One region of the Pseudoalteromonas sp. UG3-2 genome, then DNA from elsewhere that is predicted to be linked to it. Evidence: predicted binding sites of a transcription regulator. Region 1 holds the regulator's gene; each other region holds the start of a gene.
What was found. Region 1 encodes sigma-54, which starts transcription at its own class of promoters, with help from an activator protein. Its sites were predicted from a motif close to GTTGGCACGNNNNTNGNNT; they were not measured.
Positions count from the first base shown of each region.

Region 2: the regulator sigma-54 is predicted to act here: its motif matches at 1,770-1,788, upstream of R3P39_RS14640 (TorF family putative porin).
Region 3: the regulator sigma-54 is predicted to act here: its motif matches at 1,844-1,862, upstream of R3P39_RS17015 (DUF2726 domain-containing protein).

Region 1 covers NZ_JAWLJU010000002.1:1,958,445-1,964,690, forward strand. Annotated here, with positions in the region: gene lptC (LPS export ABC transporter periplasmic protein LptC) at 1-525, shown strand, start outside; gene lptA (lipopolysaccharide transport periplasmic protein LptA) at 515-1,060, shown strand; gene lptB (LPS export ABC transporter ATP-binding protein) at 1,057-1,782, shown strand; gene R3P39_RS11945 (RNA polymerase factor sigma-54) at 1,829-3,328, shown strand; gene hpf (ribosome hibernation promoting factor) at 3,358-3,645, shown strand; gene ptsN (PTS IIA-like nitrogen regulatory protein PtsN) at 3,647-4,105, shown strand; gene rapZ (RNase adapter RapZ) at 4,098-4,964, shown strand; gene R3P39_RS11965 (HPr family phosphocarrier protein) at 4,964-5,233, shown strand; gene mgtE (magnesium transporter) at 5,472-6,246, shown strand, end outside.
Region 2 covers NZ_JAWLJU010000002.1:2,601,414-2,607,659, forward strand. Annotated here, with positions in the region: gene R3P39_RS14635 (hypothetical protein) at 1-943, shown strand, start outside; gene R3P39_RS14640 (TorF family putative porin) at 1,043-1,714, opposite strand; gene R3P39_RS14645 (hypothetical protein) at 1,945-3,105, opposite strand; gene R3P39_RS14650 (AsmA family protein) at 3,308-5,251, shown strand; gene R3P39_RS14655 (hypothetical protein) at 5,491-5,961, shown strand; gene R3P39_RS14660 (protein kinase domain-containing protein) at 5,958-6,246, opposite strand, start outside.
Region 3 covers NZ_JAWLJU010000002.1:3,088,991-3,095,236, reverse strand. Annotated here, with positions in the region: gene R3P39_RS17025 (TraR/DksA C4-type zinc finger protein) at 1-54, opposite strand, end outside; gene R3P39_RS17020 (L-lactate permease) at 204-1,784, shown strand; gene R3P39_RS17015 (DUF2726 domain-containing protein) at 1,902-2,492, shown strand; gene mtnN (5'-methylthioadenosine/S-adenosylhomocysteine nucleosidase) at 2,588-3,295, shown strand; gene R3P39_RS17005 (cobalamin biosynthesis protein) at 3,295-4,251, shown strand; gene tyrS (tyrosine--tRNA ligase) at 4,300-5,499, opposite strand; gene R3P39_RS16995 (peptidoglycan DD-metalloendopeptidase family protein) at 5,651-6,246, shown strand, end outside.

The DNA of each region.
Region 1 (6,246 bases):
GTTTTCGCAGCCATCATGGTGTGGATGTGGTCTCCCATGTTCAACCAAGATACTAGCCGCAAAAGCCAAGGAGATGAGCCGCTGGCTAAACCTGACTATGTCGCCACCGCATTACAACAAACCACCTACAGTGAAAATGGCTTGCTCAACTACCAAGTCACGGCAGATAAGATGGAACTCTATCAAGACCTTGGTTTTAGCCATTTTGAGAAACCCATTTTCACTTTGTACAACGGCGAGCAAAATTGGCGCATTAGCGCCCTTGAAGCCACGTTATATGAAAACAACACCCTGATTTTAGAGGGCCAGGTACTAGCACAAAACTTAGTGCCAAACGCCATGATAAGCGATATTAACGCCGATAATGTCAGAGTCGATATTAAGCAAAAATTGATGAAGTCGGAACATCCAGTCATTATTACAGGTCCTAGTGTTAAGATCACCGGAAAAGGCCTGCATGCGGATTTACACAACCAAGTGATCGAACTCATCAATCACACTAAGACAATTTATTATGACCAGTAAAGTAATGAACAAACTCGTTTTTTTAGGCTTATTAGCTGCCGCTACCAGCGCGCTCGCCGCGGAGCAAAATGAAGTCATCATTGATTCCGGCAGACAGCAAGCCCAGCTACAGAGCAACATTGGTATTTTTGAGCAAAACGTGGTGATTATCCATGGTGACAGAAAAATCCAAGCCGACCGCCTAGAGGTCCATCGTCGCGCAGAGCTTGGCACCAACAAACAATTATTGGTTGCCACCGGAAGCCCAGCTATTTTTAGTGAAAAGCAAGCGGATGGTAGTTTATTAGAGGCTAAAGCCAATGAAATTCGTTACGACGTCGCAGCACTGACGCTAGTCATTTCCGGTGACGCCGAAATTAGCCAAGCAGGACAAAAAATTAATGCTCAGGTCATCACCTATGATATTGAACAACAACTGATCAGCGCAGAACGTTCAGGACAACAAGACTCCAGGGTCAGAACGGTATTAGTGCCGGTTAATGAGGGCGATGAAAACAAAAAAGAAAAAGAACCATCGCAAGGTAACAATCCATGAGCGTATTAACAGCAACGGGGCTTGCCAAAAGCTACAAAGGCCGACAGGTGGTCAAAAATGTTGAGTTAAGCGTTGAAGCTGGCAGCATTGTCGGTTTATTAGGGCCTAATGGCGCTGGCAAAACCACCACGTTTTATATGATCGTAGGCTTAGTGCCTAGCGACAAAGGTGAAATTAGCATCAATGATGAAGACATCACGTTATTGCCAATGCACAGCCGTGCCCGAATGGGGATCGGCTATTTACCCCAAGAGTCCTCGATTTTTCGTAAGCTTTCCGTATACCAAAACTTAATGGCCATTTTAGAGACCCGTAAGGACTTAACCAAGGCCCAACGCGAAACCGAACTCAATGAACTATTAGATGAGTTTAATATCCAGCATATTCGCGACTCACAGGGAATGGCATTGTCTGGTGGTGAACGACGTCGAGTAGAGATCGCCCGAGCACTGGCGGCCAACCCGAAATTTATTCTCCTTGATGAACCTTTTGCTGGTGTTGATCCCATTTCGGTGTTAGATATAAAGACCATTATTGAACACTTAAAAAATCGTGGCATTGGCGTGCTAATTACGGATCATAATGTCAGGGAAACCCTTGATGTATGTGAAAAAGCTTATATTGTTTCACATGGGGAATTAATCGCATCAGGTACGCCAGAACACGTTTTAGCCGATCAAACCGTAAGAGATGTCTACCTAGGCGAACAATTCAAGCTATAGTTAAGACGTAGTAATAATAACTGTTAAAAGGGATTGTTAAAGATACATGAGGCAATCATTACAGCTGCGCATGGGGCAGCAACTTACAATGACTCCACAACTGCAACAGGCGATTCGCTTGCTGCAGCTCAGTACGTTGGATTTGCAACAGGAAATCCAAGAAGCACTGGATAGCAATCCGTTGCTAGAAGTGGAAGAAGGTGAAAACGCTGATACCGAAAGCTTGGAGCAAAACAACCAAGAAAAATCCGCTGCAGACGAAGGTCAAGCATCTCAGGAAGAAGCGCCTGTCAGTGATTATGAGCTCGATTCTGATACCGCCATGAGTAAAGACACGGTCAGCGATGACTTAGCCATGGACGTCACTTGGGATGAGTATATGAGTGCAGCCCCTGTTGCCAGCTCTGCACCTCTTCCTGATGATGATAATGTTTATCAAGGAGAAACGTCTGAGTCGCTGCATGACTATTTGATGTGGCAATTAGAGCTCACTCCTTTTAGTCCCACGGATAGAGCCATTGCTATTGCTATCATTGAGGCGGTAGATGTCTCAGGATTACTTACCCTAAGCTGTGAAGACATTCTCGACAGCATTAATGACGCAGAAGCAGAGGAACCGATAGAATTAGACGAGGTGGAAGCCGTACTCAAGCGTGTGCAGCTGTTTGACCCTGTCGGTGTTGCCGCGCGTAGCTTGCAAGAGTGTTTGTGTATTCAGCTTAACCAATTTGCACCAGAGACGCCTTGGCTGGCAGAAACCAAAATGATCCTTACCGAGCACATCGATCTGTTGGCGAGCCGAGATTACCGTACTTTAGCGAAAAAAACCCGGCTCAAAGAAGCTGAGTTGAAAGAGGTGATGACTCTTATTCATAGCCTCAACCCCAAACCGGCCGCCAGCATTATTCGTGAAGAGCCTGAGTACGTCATTCCTGATGTCTCGGTAAAAAAAGTAAAAGGTCGCTGGGTAGTTGAACTCAACCCAGATGCTATGCCGAAAATCCGCGTTAATGACCATTATGCGGCCATGTCTAGAACCGCTCGCTCTAGTGCTGATAGCCAATTTATTCGCTCCCACTTACAAGAAGCTAAGTGGTTTATTAAAAGCTTAGAAAGCCGTAATGATACTTTATTAAAAGTAACCAATTGCATTGTCCAACAACAACAGGCATTCTTTGAACATGGCCCTGAGGCAATGCGCCCTATGGTACTTAATGATGTCGCTGAGATGGTTGATATGCATGAGTCTACAATTTCTCGTGTCACCACCCAGAAGTATATGCATACGCCTCGTGGTATCTTTGAGTTAAAGTATTTCTTCTCTAGCCATGTAAGTACCGAAAACGGCGGTGAGTGCTCATCTACCGCGATTAGAGCGCTCATCAAGAAGCTAATAGCTGCAGAAAATACCGCTAAGCCATTAAGCGATAGCAAAATTGCAGATATTTTAGCTGAGCAAGGAATTAAGGTAGCGAGACGTACGATTGCAAAATATCGTGAATCCCTAGCCATTCCACCGTCAAATCAACGCAAAAGCTTGATTTAAGACGTAAAAAACCAAGAAGGAAAATGCTTATGCAACTAAATCTAACTGGTCGCCATGTAGAAATCACAGACTCATTACGAGACTATGTCACCAACAAGTTTGCGAAGCTAGAGAGGCATTTTGATCATATAAATAACGTTCACGTGATCCTTGATGTTGAAAAGCTGGTACAAAAGGCAGAGGCAACATTACACGTCAACGGCGGTGAGCTGTTTGCATCAACCGAGCATCAAGACATGTATGCGGCGATTGATAAGCTCATTGATAAGCTAGACCGTCAAGTTATCAAACACAAAGAGAAGCTCACTCGACACTAAAATGAAATTATGCACATTAGTGAACAAGGACTGTAGCAAAGCTGCGGTCCTTTTTAATAGCAAAAAAAGGATCCTCGAGTACATCAGCGAGTTGGCCCACAAGCAACTGCCTGATGTCGGTAAACACGTCATTCTCGATGCCTTAATGACACGGGAAAAACTCGGCAGTACTGGGATTGGTAAAGGCATAGCCATACCTCATGGTCGGGTTCAAGGTATTGAAGAGATCCTAGCGATGGTACTGGTCAGTAAGCAGCCGATCTCCTTTGAAGCAATCGATAAACAACCCGTGGACATTTTTGTCGCGTTTATTGTCCCTGAGGGCAATAATGAAGAACATTTAAAAACTTTAGCTGCTATAGCTGAAAAACTGCAAGACAAATCGTTTTGTAAACAGCTACGGCACGCCAAGACCGATCAAGAGCTTTACGCGGTTATCCAAGGAGACGATAATGAGTGATGAAGACAAGGGATTAGAGTTAATCATTATTAGTGGCCGCTCTGGTTCTGGAAAATCAGTGGCTTTACGCGTGTTAGAGGACTTAGGCTATTACTGCGTTGATAACATCCCAGTCAACCTGCTGCCTTCTTTGGTGCGCAGCGTATCGGATAATTACAATAAAATCGCTGTCAGCATCGACGTTAGAAACCTACCCAAAGAACAAGACGAATTTAACGACATACTTGAGTATCTTCCTGGATTTGCTAAGCCCGCTCTATTTTATTTAGATAGTGACGATCAGACCCTTATAAAGCGCTTTTCCGAAACCCGACGTTTACACCCACTATCGCTGCATAACTTGCCACTCGATTTAGCAATAAAGAAAGAGCGCGAGCTATTGGATGTCTTGATCACCCGAGCTGACTTTTTACTCGACACTACCAGCCTCAGTGTCCACCAGCTAGCAGAAGAGATCCGCGAGAAGATTTTAGGTAAAAAAGACAAACAACTGATCATCACCTTTGAGTCATTTGGTTTTAAGCATGGTATCCCTAAGCAAGCCGACTACGTGTTTGATGCCCGCTTTTTGCCCAACCCCCATTGGGAGCCAGAGCTAAAACCATTAACGGGCTTAGATCAGCCGGTGATTGACTACCTTGCTAGCCACAGCATAGTGCAGAAGTTTACTTGGCAAATTCAAACTTTTGTGCAAACTTGGCTGCCACACTTAGAGCGTAATAACCGCAGTTATTTAACCATAGCCATTGGCTGTACTGGCGGTCAGCACCGCTCTGTTTATCTGGCGCAAACCATTGGCGAACGCTTTGCCAAAACTCACAGTAACGTCAAAATACGCCACCGTGAGCAGGAAGGCTGATGCAACAAGGGACCTTTTTAATCAAAAACAAACTCGGCTTGCATGCCAGAGCCGCGTCGGTGCTGGCGCAACTAGCGACGCAATTTGATGCCTCGGTCACGCTTTATCAAGGCGATAAGTCAGCCGCCGCTGATAGCGTGCTAGCACTGTTATTGCTTGAGAGCAGCCAAGGTAAAGAGGTTAAGGTGGTGTGCGAAGGCCCTGACGCTGATAAAGCGCTGGCTGAAATTGGCGCCTTGATTGAAAATAAATTCCACGAAGATGAGTAATACCAAGCTGTTTGGATAACTCATCTTTACTGTCCACCTTCACATCCTGTCGTCATAGCTGATCCGGTGGCGCTTTTCTTTACTCTACTTGGTAGTTTTTTGTAAAGTGGGTTACACTGTATTGCCCTCCTGGCGCTGCATGTAAGGTTGCTTCTCTGCAATAAAACAACAAAATAGCTAGGGTAAAATATAAAACCAACAACCATAGTATTCAGTATTAACACGCAAAAGGATGCCTATGCCTGAAGTATTTGAGCAAGACTACACACTGGAACAACTGCAAAAGGTGACAAAAGCCTTAAACAGTGGACAGTTTGTTCAAGTTCGGCGGGTATTAGCTGAAACCGCGCCGTGTGATACTGCTCTTTTACTCGAGTCTTCACCGCATAAAGTCCGTGCCATGCTCTGGCAATTGGTCGACCCAGATATTCAAGGGGATGTCCTTGAAGAACTGTCCGAGGACGTGCGTTTGGGGATCATCGCGCAGATGGAACCGGAGCTCATCGCAGCGGCTACCGAGGACATGGATGACGACGATCTCGGCGACGTATTAAGAAGCCTGCCTGATACCGTTTATCAAGACGTGATTGGCGCCATGGATAGCCAAGACCGCGATCGCGCCACCCAAGCCTTATCGTACAAAGAGCATTCTGCCGGTGCTTTAATGAGCACCGATACCGTCACCATTCGCCCCGACGTCACCTTGGAAGTGGTATTTCGTTACTTGCGCTTAAAAGGTGAGTTACCCGATGGCACCGATGAGCTCTATGTGGTCGACAAAGACAACTGCTTTTTAGGGGCGTTAACCATCAATTTATTATTAACCAGCTCACCTGAGAGCTTGGTGCGTGACTTGATGGATGAAGACAAAGAAACCATCCCTATCTCGATGGATGAATCAGAAGTGGCACAACTGTTTGAGCGTCACAACTGGATCTCAGCGCCTGTGGTGGACGATAACGCGCATTTGCTAGGCCGAGTCACCATCGATGACGTCGTTGATGTTATTCGTG
Region 2 (6,246 bases), 640 kb from region 1:
TTACCCACTCAACTCCTCTGCCCCAATGACGCCAGATAATATGCAATGTACATCGGCGATAAACACTGTAATTTTGGTACATCCATCCAGTGGAACTACTTATGGCTTCAAGGTAACTCATGAAGATACCTTTCCGTATGATGTTAAAACGACACCATTTGCACTGAGTCAGTTTGAAAAAGAGGGATTCGCCGAAGCGGCAACTTTTTATGAAGGGTTAAAACGCGTTATGGACCGCGCTAATGCTCAGGATCTTTCAGGGTTCAACTTAACTTGGGCAAACACGTCCGGAAATATCAGTACGGCGACGTCATGTCCAGATAATACAGCCTTGGCGACGTTAGTAAGCCCTGAAAAAATGTCGCAGTTAGACCAAATCGCGACGGTGGAAATTGGTTTGGGGATGGGAGAAGGAGCAGCGGTTCGAGAAAAAATCGAGAAAGGAGCGCGTTTTAGTAGTACCTCTGTGTCAGTACCTGCGGGTCGAAGCCAAGCAACGTTCACAGCAAATATACCTGAGGGAGAAAGAAGCCTTACCTATCAAAGAAAGTTCAACCAAAGCGAAGTCGCAGGTTCTTTAGCAGATGTCATCGTATTCAATCTTACGTTTTTTGGTTGGGATGATAATCATATGCCCCTCCTAGATATAAGGTTGAACAAAGGTGCAACGAGAATCGCCGGCAGTAAGCGCTTACAGTCGTTATTAATGGCAGAAGACGGACCACAAACCATCACCAATCCTTGTATATTAGAACAGCTTAAAAAGTTGGCGTCGCTAGGCCAATTTAAAAAGCTTGACGGATCTGCTTCGCGATTTGGTCCCGATGTAGGGGGACCGTCACAGCCAGACTATGGTGATAAAGTCACGGGATGTACTATTAGGTTTTATAATGCACGGGGTGAACTACAGTATGTATTTAGCGTACCTAGGTCTATGTGTTAGTCGCTTGGTATGAAAAAAGGGCCTTTCGGCCCTGTAGTGTTGCAGCAAGTAAATAAAAATAAGGCATGGCGGTCGTCACAGTAACCGCCAGCCTTGAAATCATAAGTTAAAATCGAGCCCATAGCTGACATAAGCTTTGACGTCATTGCCACTGTTTAAGTCGGTTTTGACTAAGCCAAAGGTAAAGCCTTGCGTCGAGAGGCTCACACCATAGTCCATATAAGTGTCATCTTCACCAGTCCACTCCATGACCGTGTCGCCACTTGAACGGCCAAGGTGCAGCGTTAACTCACTGTCTTTAAACACTGGGAAGCTGGCCGACACTTCGGCATACAGCATGTCTTCTTCCGTGGTCGAGTCGCTTTGTGCTGTAGCTAAATGGCTGAGTTTAAATGTAAAGTATTGCCATCCCAAGGCGGCATAGATTTCACCAAAATCAATGTCGCCACTGGCATCTGGGTAACCATAGTGAATATAACCAAAATCAAAGCTCATGCCCTTAACTTCACCAGCATACCCTGCGTACAAATCCATTTCATAGCTGGCCGAGTCACCAAAGTCGATATTAGACACCCAAGTACCAGCGTAAAACCCTGACTCATTACTGTAATCCAAGCCACCAGAAACGGCTGCCCCGTCATCGGTTTGCGTGATGCCGCGCCAGTAATAGTTAGAGCTGGCAGCGATGTTGGCGGTGACCTCCGCTTGAGCAGAGACACAAAAGCACGCGGTGAGGCCGCCGAGCAGCATAAGTAAAGATCTGTTTTTCATCCTGTTTTCCCCATTGAACGCAGAGTTATTATTGCTGTGTTGTCAGGGTCTAATTCTGCAAGGGGTGGGCCAATCACAAAAAAAAGTGAATATTTATTCTATCTTTTTGTAAATATTGGAATTTATTTTCTATGTAGAAATATGGCTAAGATCGCCAAAAGAGAAGTCTTGCACGGCGCTGGTGCAAAAGGACACAGCTTGCACAGCAATAATGCAAGCTGTACAAGTGATTAGCCAAAAATAGTGCGCATTAGGCTAATGGTGTCCGCCACGCTACGACCTTTCTCAACTTCACTGATAATTGAGTCCCGCTTGGCGCGAATATGTTCAGGGATGGAATCGTCCTCTAGGGCACGGTCGACCAGCACAGTAGCCGACTCCTTACCACGTCGAGTCGCTTTCTTTGCCGTGCTGCTACGCTTAGGTTTATGCAATAACTTATAGTAATTAGAGTTTGTCGCCGTATTTTCGTCCGCATAATAAAATAGGCAAGGTAACAGTGCTTTAATGGCAGCTAAGTTTTGCTCTAGCTCATCAACTGGTGTGGGCTTCATAAACCAAGGTAGGGTCGTGATATTACAAACAATATCACTCCAATAACGCTCAAAGTCTCGATTGCTCAGTTTGGTAATGCCCAAAGCTTGGCACAGTGGCTCTAGCTTACTTGGCGTGATAGGGGTGAAGATATCTGGGCGGCGCATCGCCAACAGGCGTGTTGCTGGAGCTAAGGTCGGTTTGTCTGAGCTGTCGGCAAAAGCACTTAAATAAGCAATGGTGAACTGCTGGTAATGCGCCAGCGTCACTTCACCGGTGCTGGGAATTTCTGCCAATGCCTTATCAAAAGCACTGGGAAGATCATCCAACAGCTGGTGGAAAGCTTTGGCATTCTTAGTGCTGGCAAACCATTCAACATCAAATTGATAAACACTGGTATCTAGGCTGGCGGCATGTTTGCCCGTAAAGGCGAGGCGATCTTCTTTGCTCATGGTCGCCAGCGGCTGTTCGCGTAGTGGCTGCAAATACTCCACTAACTTAAGTTGTTCTTCCAATACCAAAACAGTTTTATGATCATTTATAAAAGCCGTCACCATAGGCCAAGGGGCAATGCGCAACGTTTTTAACTGTAAAAAGCTAATGGCGGAGATCAGTAAGTCTTGAAGCTTTTTAACGGTAGGTAATTGGTGGTCGTCGAGGAGATCAAAGTTGATGCGATTTTTTGCCACATCCAGTAGTTCATAACACCAACCAAGAAAATCTTCAGGGTGATTCTCTACTTTAACCGCCATCAGGTTGAGGCTGATCTCCGTAGCTTGCTTTAAAATATTTTGGTAAATCTGACTTTCTTGTTCGCCCAAGGCCATGTTTGACGGTGATATGAGCAGTTTCTTCATGTGGGTTAGGTACTCCAAGTGTGATTAATAACCAGCCATATAACTATAGCTACCGCAGCTAAAATCTGGCAAGGGCGTGGATCATACCGATTAGCCGAGCGGTTGCAATCGCTGTTGCAAAATTATTTAGTCATATTCATGGTATATTCGTCTTTAGCCGTTATCATAAAGAACATAGCTTGCTCTAGAATAAGGAAAAGCAATGAATCGGCTGGTTAAAATTTTTGGCGCTATTATCGCGCTTGTCGTTATCCTCATTATCGCTGCCCCGTTTTTAATCCCGAAACAGGCCATTATTGACCAAGTAACCACTCAGGTTGAGTCGGTAACTGGGAGAACGTTGAGTATTAATGGTGAGACCCAGATTGGCATCTTTCCAACATTACGCCTAGAGCTCAATCAAGTGAGCTTCGCTAATATGGCCAGCGGCAGTCGCCCAGACATGTTCACCATGGAGCAACTTGCTATCCATATTCCTTGGCTCAGTGCTTTATCTGGAGAAGCCAAGCTTGAGCGTTTCGTTATTAATAACCCAGACATAATTCTAGAAACAGACCCGCAGGGCAATGCCAACTGGCAGCTGCTAGCAACCAGTGGTGAGCAAACACCTGCGGCGCAAAGCACGGCAAAAGGGAACATGCAACTCCCTGAGGGCTTAGATGTTAGCCTTGGTGAAGTGGCCATTTATGGTGGCTCAGTGACCTACCTTGACGGGGTGACAGGGGCTCAGTATCAGGTAAGTGATTTAGATATTAGTGTGATGTTGTCTTCGTTATACCAACCGCTAGAAGTTGACGGTGAGCTGACCTTCCAAGGGCAAACGTTTAATTTAACTACCACACTCGATAACCCAGCAAATGCGATTGAGGGGAGGACCTTTCAGGTTGAGCAACAAGTGAAGTCGGCGCTGTTTGAGCTTGACTACAATGGCGAAATCGCTGAACAAGGCAAAGTTATTGGCGGTCAGTTAGCATTGAAGGGTGACTCGGTGAAATCACTGGCGCAGTGGCAGGGGGTTGATTTAAAAGCCAAAGACAATGCCTTCAATGACTTTAGCCTCAATGCTCAAATGACCATGCAAGAGCAAGTCTTTACGCTAGAGTCGTTAGAGGCGACTTTGGACGAGTTAGTAATTAAGGGGCAAAGTACAGTGGCGCTGTCTGGTAAGCCAGACATTACTGCGACCGTTGATCTGGGCATGTTAGATCTTAACCCTTACTTACCCGAGCCCGTGGAAAAACAGCAACCGCAGCCTGAATCAAAGGACACACCAGCTCAGCCTATTGAGTGGGATGACACGGCCATCGACTTATCTGCACTTAATAGTCTCAATGCCAATGTGCAAATCACTGCAACAGGACTGCGTGCAAGGAAAATAAAGTTAGGGGCAAACCAAATCAGTCTAGTGCTGAACGCCGGCAAAGCAACACTGAGCCTGGATAAGTTTCAAGCCTACGAGGGTCAAGGTAATGGCAAGGTTATTGTCAATGCGGCAACACCACCTTATGCCATCGAAACTGACTTTGCATTAACGGCAATCAATGCTGAGCCACTGTTAACCGACGCCATTGGTTTTGACAAAGTCTTGGGTAAAGGCAGTCTTAATTGGGCGCTTACCACCCAAGGGGTCAGCCAAAAGCAGTTTGTAAGTGCCTTAGAGGGTAAGTTGGGTTTTGAGTTTAAAGACGGTGGCGTAAAAGGGGCCAACCTTGCCGAGATGATCCGCAAAGGCAAAGACATGTTAAAAGGTGACTTTTCTTCTGTTTCTGAAGGCTTAAATGCCAATTTCGACCCCGAGCAAAAAACCGATTTCTCAGCCATGAGTGGCACGTTTGTCTTTACTGATGGTGTAGGTCAGAACAATGATTTCTCGTTGGCAAGCCCACTGCTACGAGTAACCGGAGAAGGCACCGTGGACTTGCCACAGACCTTGGTTGATTACCGCGTGGTTACTGGCATTGTTGATACCATTGAGGGGCAAGCCAGTAGCGATGACAGTACTGGTTTTAAAATTCCAGTGCGGATCAAAGGCCCATTCCACCAAGTTGAAACCAGCCTAGACCTAAAAGAAGCGGCAAAAGACAAAGCCAAAGACAAGGTTAAGGATAAGGTAAAAGATAAACTTAAAAGTTTGTTTGGTGGATAGGTCTTTATGACATTGCAATAAACAGCTCATCTGTTTGTTTTAAATCAATTTCAGCTTAACAAGGGCTTACCGATGGTAGCCCTTGTTCTATATTTACCGCGGGTTAATTACCTACATGTAGTTGTAGTAAGCATATGACTGGCTTATGCCTATAAGCTGTAACCGATTGTAATAGAATTACTGCTATTCATGTGCTTAGATGGGGCGAATAGCTCTATAAACAAACGAAGGATAAAAGAATGAGTGATCCTATTTCACTAGAAATTACAGTGACACCAAAAGCGGATGGTAATTGGGTATTTTCTAACGAAGATCAACCAGTTGAACTTAAGATAGCTAAGGGCAAAAGCGCTAAGCTAACTTATAAGATTGTTACTGATGAAGATGGCTGGAGCTTTGCTGAAAATGGTACTTTTTTTACTGAGGCGCAAGACAACTTTAATTACAATCTAAGTAGCGAAGTTTCTAAAGATCATCGTTCTGTGACTGTGACGATCCAAGCAGTAAGCCTCGAACACACTATTTCATCAGAGCAGTTACAGAAACTGATGGCAGAACCGACGATCGCCATGCCAATGGAGTTGACGCATAACCATAATTCCAAAGTGGACTTCCGCTTGGTTGCTGAGAATGAGACTATTAATGAGGGAATCCGCTATTTTTCTCAAGATCCAAGGGTGATAATTGATGAGCCAGATGTACCAGTCTAATTCGTAATTTGCACTTGGCACAGATAAGTGTAGTGTTCTGTGCCAATTCTTAATTCAAGTGATGGCGAGTGACATAGTGTCCTGAACCATGACAGGCGATAAAAAGATGGGCTCCAGCCTAAATCAATGCTTTTTTTCAGTGAAGCAATCGCGGAATACTTTTCTTCAATCAGCGTTTGAATCAACGACTTTACGTAAAAAGCTTCAGCGGAATCGGGGTACTCAGCTAAATATTCATCAATTGCTATTAATGCCTCTTGATGCCTACCTAGGTGTGCTAGAGCT
Region 3 (6,246 bases), 1.1 Mb from region 1:
ATTGCGAATATCTTCTTCACTGGGTATGTCTACTGTCTTGGCATTATCTTGCATACTAGATTCCATCGAGCCTGAAACAAAAAGAAATGTTATACCATAACACTCTCTTTGCCAAATACGGTAAATGCATACTGCGTAAATAACATACCCAAGGCGGCGCTGACCTGCTAACCTAAACGCATTATAAAACGGACTTCGCTACCATGAACTTGTTGCAATTAATCACCACTTTGGTTCCGATCCTGAGTGTATTTGTATTCTTAGTCTTGCTGCGCCTTCCCGCGAAAACGGCGATGCCAATCAGCTTATTGTTAACCGCTACTAGTGCTTATAGTGTTTGGCAAGTGCCTGGGGTACAAATTGCTGCAGCGACAATGGAAGGTCTGATCATAGCACTGACTATTTTATGGATAGTATTCGGTGCTATTTTGCTGCTTAAAGTGTTGCAACAAACTGGCGCGACCTTGGTTATCAAACAAGGTTTTGCTGAAATTAGCCCAGATAAGCGGGTGCAACTTATTATTGTTGCTTGGTTATTTGGCAGCTTTTTAGAAGGTGCAGCCGGCTTTGGCACTCCAGCGGCTATCGCCGCTCCGTTACTGGTCGCTCTGGGGTTTTCACCCCTTAGTGCCGTGGTATTGGCACTTATCGCCGACTCCAGTGCCGTGTCTTTTGGCGCAGTCGGTACACCAGCCATTGTTGGCATTGGTCAAGGTGCCATTGGTGTGAGCGCATCTGAAGTGGCCAGTATTGCTGTCAAAGCGATTGCCATCGACATTTTTGTTGCAGCCATGCTGCCGCTGATAATGGTGTTAATGTATAGTCGCTTTTTTAGCTCTCAACCAAGTTGGCGTAACGGCTTTGTTATTGCGCCGTTTGCCATCCTCAGCGCATTTGCCTTTACCCTGCCAGCTTACTGCGTGGCGTGGCTATTTGGTCCTGAGTTTCCTTCAATATTAGGTGCCATGATTGGTCTTGCTATTATTTGTCCAATGGCTCGTAAAGGCATGCTGTTACCCAGAACACCTACACCAGATAGTGAGCCACTCGAAACGACAACCAAGCAAGGTTTAACTATTTATCGTGCTTGGGCACCTTATATCTTAGTGGCGCTATTATTGGTGCTTACTCGGCTTCCTGAACTGCCCTTCAAAGCCTTACTCCAAAGTATCAATATGAGTTGGAGTCATATTTTTGGCTCTACTATTTCGGTCACCGTGATGCCTTTGTATATCCCAGGGAGCGTCTTTGTTTTAACGGCAGCCCTTGCCATTTGGTTACAAGCAGGTACGAGTAAACAGTTTGGTGCCGCATTAAAACAAACCACTACCATGCTACTCCCTTCTCTTATATCACTTGCTGCAGCCGTTCCTATGGTACGCATTTTTCTCTTCTCTGAGGTAAACCACGCAAACCTGCCGGCCATGCCATTGGCATTAGCGGAGTTAGTTGCCGCTCATCTTAGCCATATCTGGCTATTTATTGCCCCTTTGGTTGGGGCACTGGGCGCTTTTATTGCCGGCTCGGCAACCTTTTCAAACTTAATGTTTGCCAGCTTTCAGCAGGCGTTAGCTTCCCAAGCAGGCATAGAGCAGCAGTTGGTGTTGGCATTACAAATGCTTGGGGCTAATGGCGGCAACATGATAGCAGTGGTGAATGTGGTGGCCGCGGCCAGTGTCGTAGGATTACAGGGCAAAGAAGGTGATATCATTCGCTATACTCTTTTACCAATGCTTTACTATTGCCTGGCCGCAAGCACTGTTGCCTGGTTGTGGTTTAGTTAAAACGGGATCGCTGTATTAACTAAATAATCGTCTACTGCAAAACTACATTCAACTCTATTTATGGCACAGCTATTGCTTTATGTATGCAGATGTCATTTTTTTGATTTGGAGTTTGTTATGGAGTTCGCGTTACTTGCTATATTGGCTTTGGTGGTGGTCGCCGCCGTAGTGGCTTCTAAGTACACCGATGTCGGTGGCAATCCTTATCCTTTTAATCGTAAAGAATCGGTTTTTACTACCGTTGAAGCGTCGTTTTTGCAGTTACTGGAACGCGCTGTGGGTGATAAATATAAAATTGTTAGCCGCATTAAGCTTAACGATGTACTGGAGTGCAAACCTGGCATTTCAGCAAAAGCGCGCCGTGCCGCAGTAACCAAAGCGAAGAACAAACAACTCGATTTTGTATTAGTGGATAAAGAGTCGCTAAAAATTGTCGCCGCGGTGGACTTGGTTAACAATGCCAATAAAAACGGCCATAAAGCACAAAAAGATTGGTTTGTGAACGGTGCTCTAGAGTCTGCTGGCATTCCGCACATTCGCATGAAGATAAAAAGTGGCTATCAAAGCGCGGAAGTGCGCGCAGCCATTCTATTTAAGCTGGGACAAAAAGTGGAGCCGCCGAAGAAAACCCGCAACCGCACCTTTAAACCGGCGGTGCTATCCCCCTCTCAAGCAAAAGCCCAATCAACACAGTTGGCAGAAATATAACCAAACGGGCGTAAGCCCGTTTTTTGTTTTACCAATTAAAGCGGCTTTGCGTATAATAAGACTAATTTTTGACACGCCAGATTAGGAACTTAGTAATGAAAGTCGGCATTATCGGTGCAATGGAACAGGAAGTAACCATTTTACGCAACACCATGGAAAACCCTCAAACCACCAGCAAAGGCGGTTTTACTTTTTACTCAGGCAAATTAGCCGGCCACGATGTTACGCTAGTGCAATCAGGCATTGGCAAAGTGGCAGCGACCGTTGCAACCACATTATTAATTGATAACTTTGCCCCCGATTGTGTCATTAATACCGGTTCCGCAGGTGGATTTGAACCCTCACTCAATGTCGGTGATGTGGTGATCTCTAGCGAGGTTCGCCATCACGATGTTGACGTTACTGCATTTGGTTATGAAATTGGCCAAGTGCCACAAATGCCAGCAGCGTTTACTTCCCACGACAAGTTAGTTGAAGCCGCAAAACAAAGTGTTGATGCCCTTGAAGGCATTCAAACCATGGTTGGCTTAGTGTGTACTGGCGACACCTTTATGTGCGATCCCGTGCGTATCGACAAAGCCCGTGCTGACTTCCCAACCATGCTAGCAGTGGAAATGGAAGGTGCCGCCATCGCTCAGGCTTGTCACTCATTGAATACGCCGTTTGTAGTGATCCGCTCGCTCTCTGACATTGCCGGCAAAGAGTCACCACACTCTTTTGAAGAATACCTTGAAGTGGCTTCGGTAAACTCTTCGAAGATGGTGATGGCATTACTGGCAAAGCTGGATAAGGTTACGCTTTAGTGCTGCAAGAGTTGTTTTGGGCCCACCAGGGCCTAATCATCTTTTTACTGGCCGTGATGGCCAGTATGCTGGTGAAGCTCTCTACGCTTTACCACCCCAACCTCATCTTAACGCTCATATTCAAAGCCATTGCTCAACGCGTCTATCGTGCTAAAGCCGGTGCCAGCTATCAGACCCTTTCGGGCACTCTCGGATTTGTCCTGCCAATCACCACCATTGTGGTGCTCACATATGCCATTATTAGCTTAGCCTTTTACCCCGACTGGTTAGGCGGTCTAGTGCTGTTCTTATGCCTTGATAGCCGTCATGAAGGACGCGCCAAGCACATTAGCCAATTGCTAAAATCAGAGCAAAAGGTCACCGCTCGGGCGGTATTAAAGGGCATGGTTGCCAGAGATGTGGAACCGTTAAGCAGCATGGGAATAGCAAAAGCGACCCTCGACAGCACCGCCTTAAATACCATGCGCCAATTTTTTGTTATGGCATTAATATACCTGCTACAAGGCCCATTCTTAGTGCTGACATACAAGTTACTGCTGTTATGCGACCATGCTTGGCGTCAAGTGCTTACTCCAGATGCGCGGTTTATAAAACCTCTGCAGCGCTTGATTTGGCTGTTGGAGTTCATACCAATGCGAATGCTGGTTTGTTTGTTCATGCTGTTGTTGAGTCCCAAGCAAACTTGGCACTATATCAAGCACTATGGCCGCCATGTAGCACAAACTAACTCTGGCTGGACATTGAGCTTTTTTGCCGCCAACCTCTCGACCCAACTGGCCGGCCCACGCTTCTATCACGGTACGCGTTTTAACGCCATGCGAATTGGCGCGAAGTCTCAGCCGCAAGCAGAGCATATTGTGCAAATGTTAACCCTTATTCAGCAAATGCGCTGGTTGTTTATCGCCACCACAACATTACTGTGGGTATCAACCAATTTCCTTTTTGCCATGTTCTAGATAGCAAAAAGGCCAGTTAAACTGGCCTTTTATGAGTCGGTGACGCGATTAGTTAACCGTCACCTTGGCAAATTTGCGTTTGCCTACCTGATACACTTCGCAGCTTCCTTTAGCCACCTCAAGTTTGCTATCTGTGACTTTTTCTTCGCCGTTTAATTTTACCGCGCCTTGCTTAATCATGCGCATGGCTTCAGACGTACTGGCAACCAGGCCTGCTTCTTTCAATAAACCAGCGATGAAAATGCTGTCGCCATCAATGCTTACCGTGACTTCTGGGATATCATCTGGCAGAGCATTTTTTTGGAAACGCTTAATAAAGTCTTGATGTGCCGCCTCTGCTTCGGCTTCACTGTGGAAACGGGCAATCATTTCTTTTGCGAATTCAATCTTAATATCGCGAGGGTTGCGGCCACCAGCGACGGCTTCTTTTAATTGCGCAATCTCTTCTAACGACTTAGCGCTCAGCAGCTCATAGTAGCGCCACATTAAGTCATCAGAAATCGACATCACTTTACCGAACATGTCATTCGGTTTGTCGGTAATGCCAATGTAATTGCCCAAAGACTTCGACATCTTTTGAACGCCATCGGTGCCCTCGAGCAGCGGCATCATAAGTACCGTTTGTGGTTTTTGGCCTTCTTCTTTTTGCAGCTCACGGCCCATCAGTAGGTTAAAGCGTTGATCGGTGCCCCCTAGCTCAACATCGGCCTCTAACGCCACTGAATCCCAGCCTTGTACCAGCGGGTATAAAAATTCATGGATGGCAATAGATTGACCATTGGCATAGCGCTTTTTAAAGTCATCCCGTTCCAGCATACGAGCAACCGTCTGACGAGCAGCTAGTTTAATCATCCCCGCAGCACCGATTTTTTCCATCCATTCAGAGTTAAAGGCAATGGTGGTTTTTGCCGGATCAAGAATTTTGAATACTTGCTCTTTGTAAGTTTCAGCGTTGGCTAGAACGTCTTCACGAGTAAGTGGTTTACGGGTGACATTTTTTCCCGTTGGGTCGCCTATCATTCCGGTAAAATCACCAATTAAGAAAATCACCTCATGACCTAAGTCCTGAAAGGTTTTCATTTTATTGATAAGCACCGTGTGGCCCAAATGTAGATCTGGAGCGGTTGGATCGAAACCAGCCTTAATCCGCAGTTTTTTACCTGACTTTAGTTTTTCTTTCAGTTCCTCTTGTAACAAAATCTCTTCTGCACCACGGCTAATCTCTGCAAATGCAGTTTCTAAATCCACTATTCTCACTCCAACAGCTATAACTTGTAGTCGCTCGATTCTAGCCTATATTTATCCGAGTTTAAATGCACAAAACGCTGGTATTACGGCTTTATTACGTATATCCTGCAATAATATATCGAATAATTCTTGACAGCAGAAAAGGCGCATTATGGTTCACGTTGTTCATAAGCTCCCCAAAAAGCATAAAATGCTTATCGTCGGCTTACTCTCTGCAATGGTCGGAATTGCCCTGATCCCATCCGAAAAAGCAACCGCATCGAAAGATAATGACGGTAAAGCCCTTGAAGTTGGGAAGCGTTACGAGCTGCCAGTAAAAATATCAGAAAAAACAGAGCAGCTTACTGAGTTAGATGCCGCGCCAGAGGTTCCTGTGGCTGCTGCACCGAAACAGCCTGAATTTCAGTTTAAAGATCATAAAGTCAAATCCGGTGATAACCTAGCTTTGATCTTTAAACGCGCAGGTTATTCTGCCAAAACGTTACACAATCTGGTCAATACCAACGCAGAAACGCGTAAGCTAACAAAAATTCATCCAGGAGAAGTACTCAGCTTCGCCAGCAATGCCGAAGGTGAATTAGCCCAATTAAAATACGTGCTTTCAAAAACAGACACCTTGTTTGTTACGCTTAATCCTGATGGCCAATACCATACTAAAATCGAAAGTAAAGAAATCGAAACCCGGGAAAAGTCAGCCGGCGGTAAAATCAACTCCAGTTTCTGGAGTGCTGGTATTTCAGCAGGCCT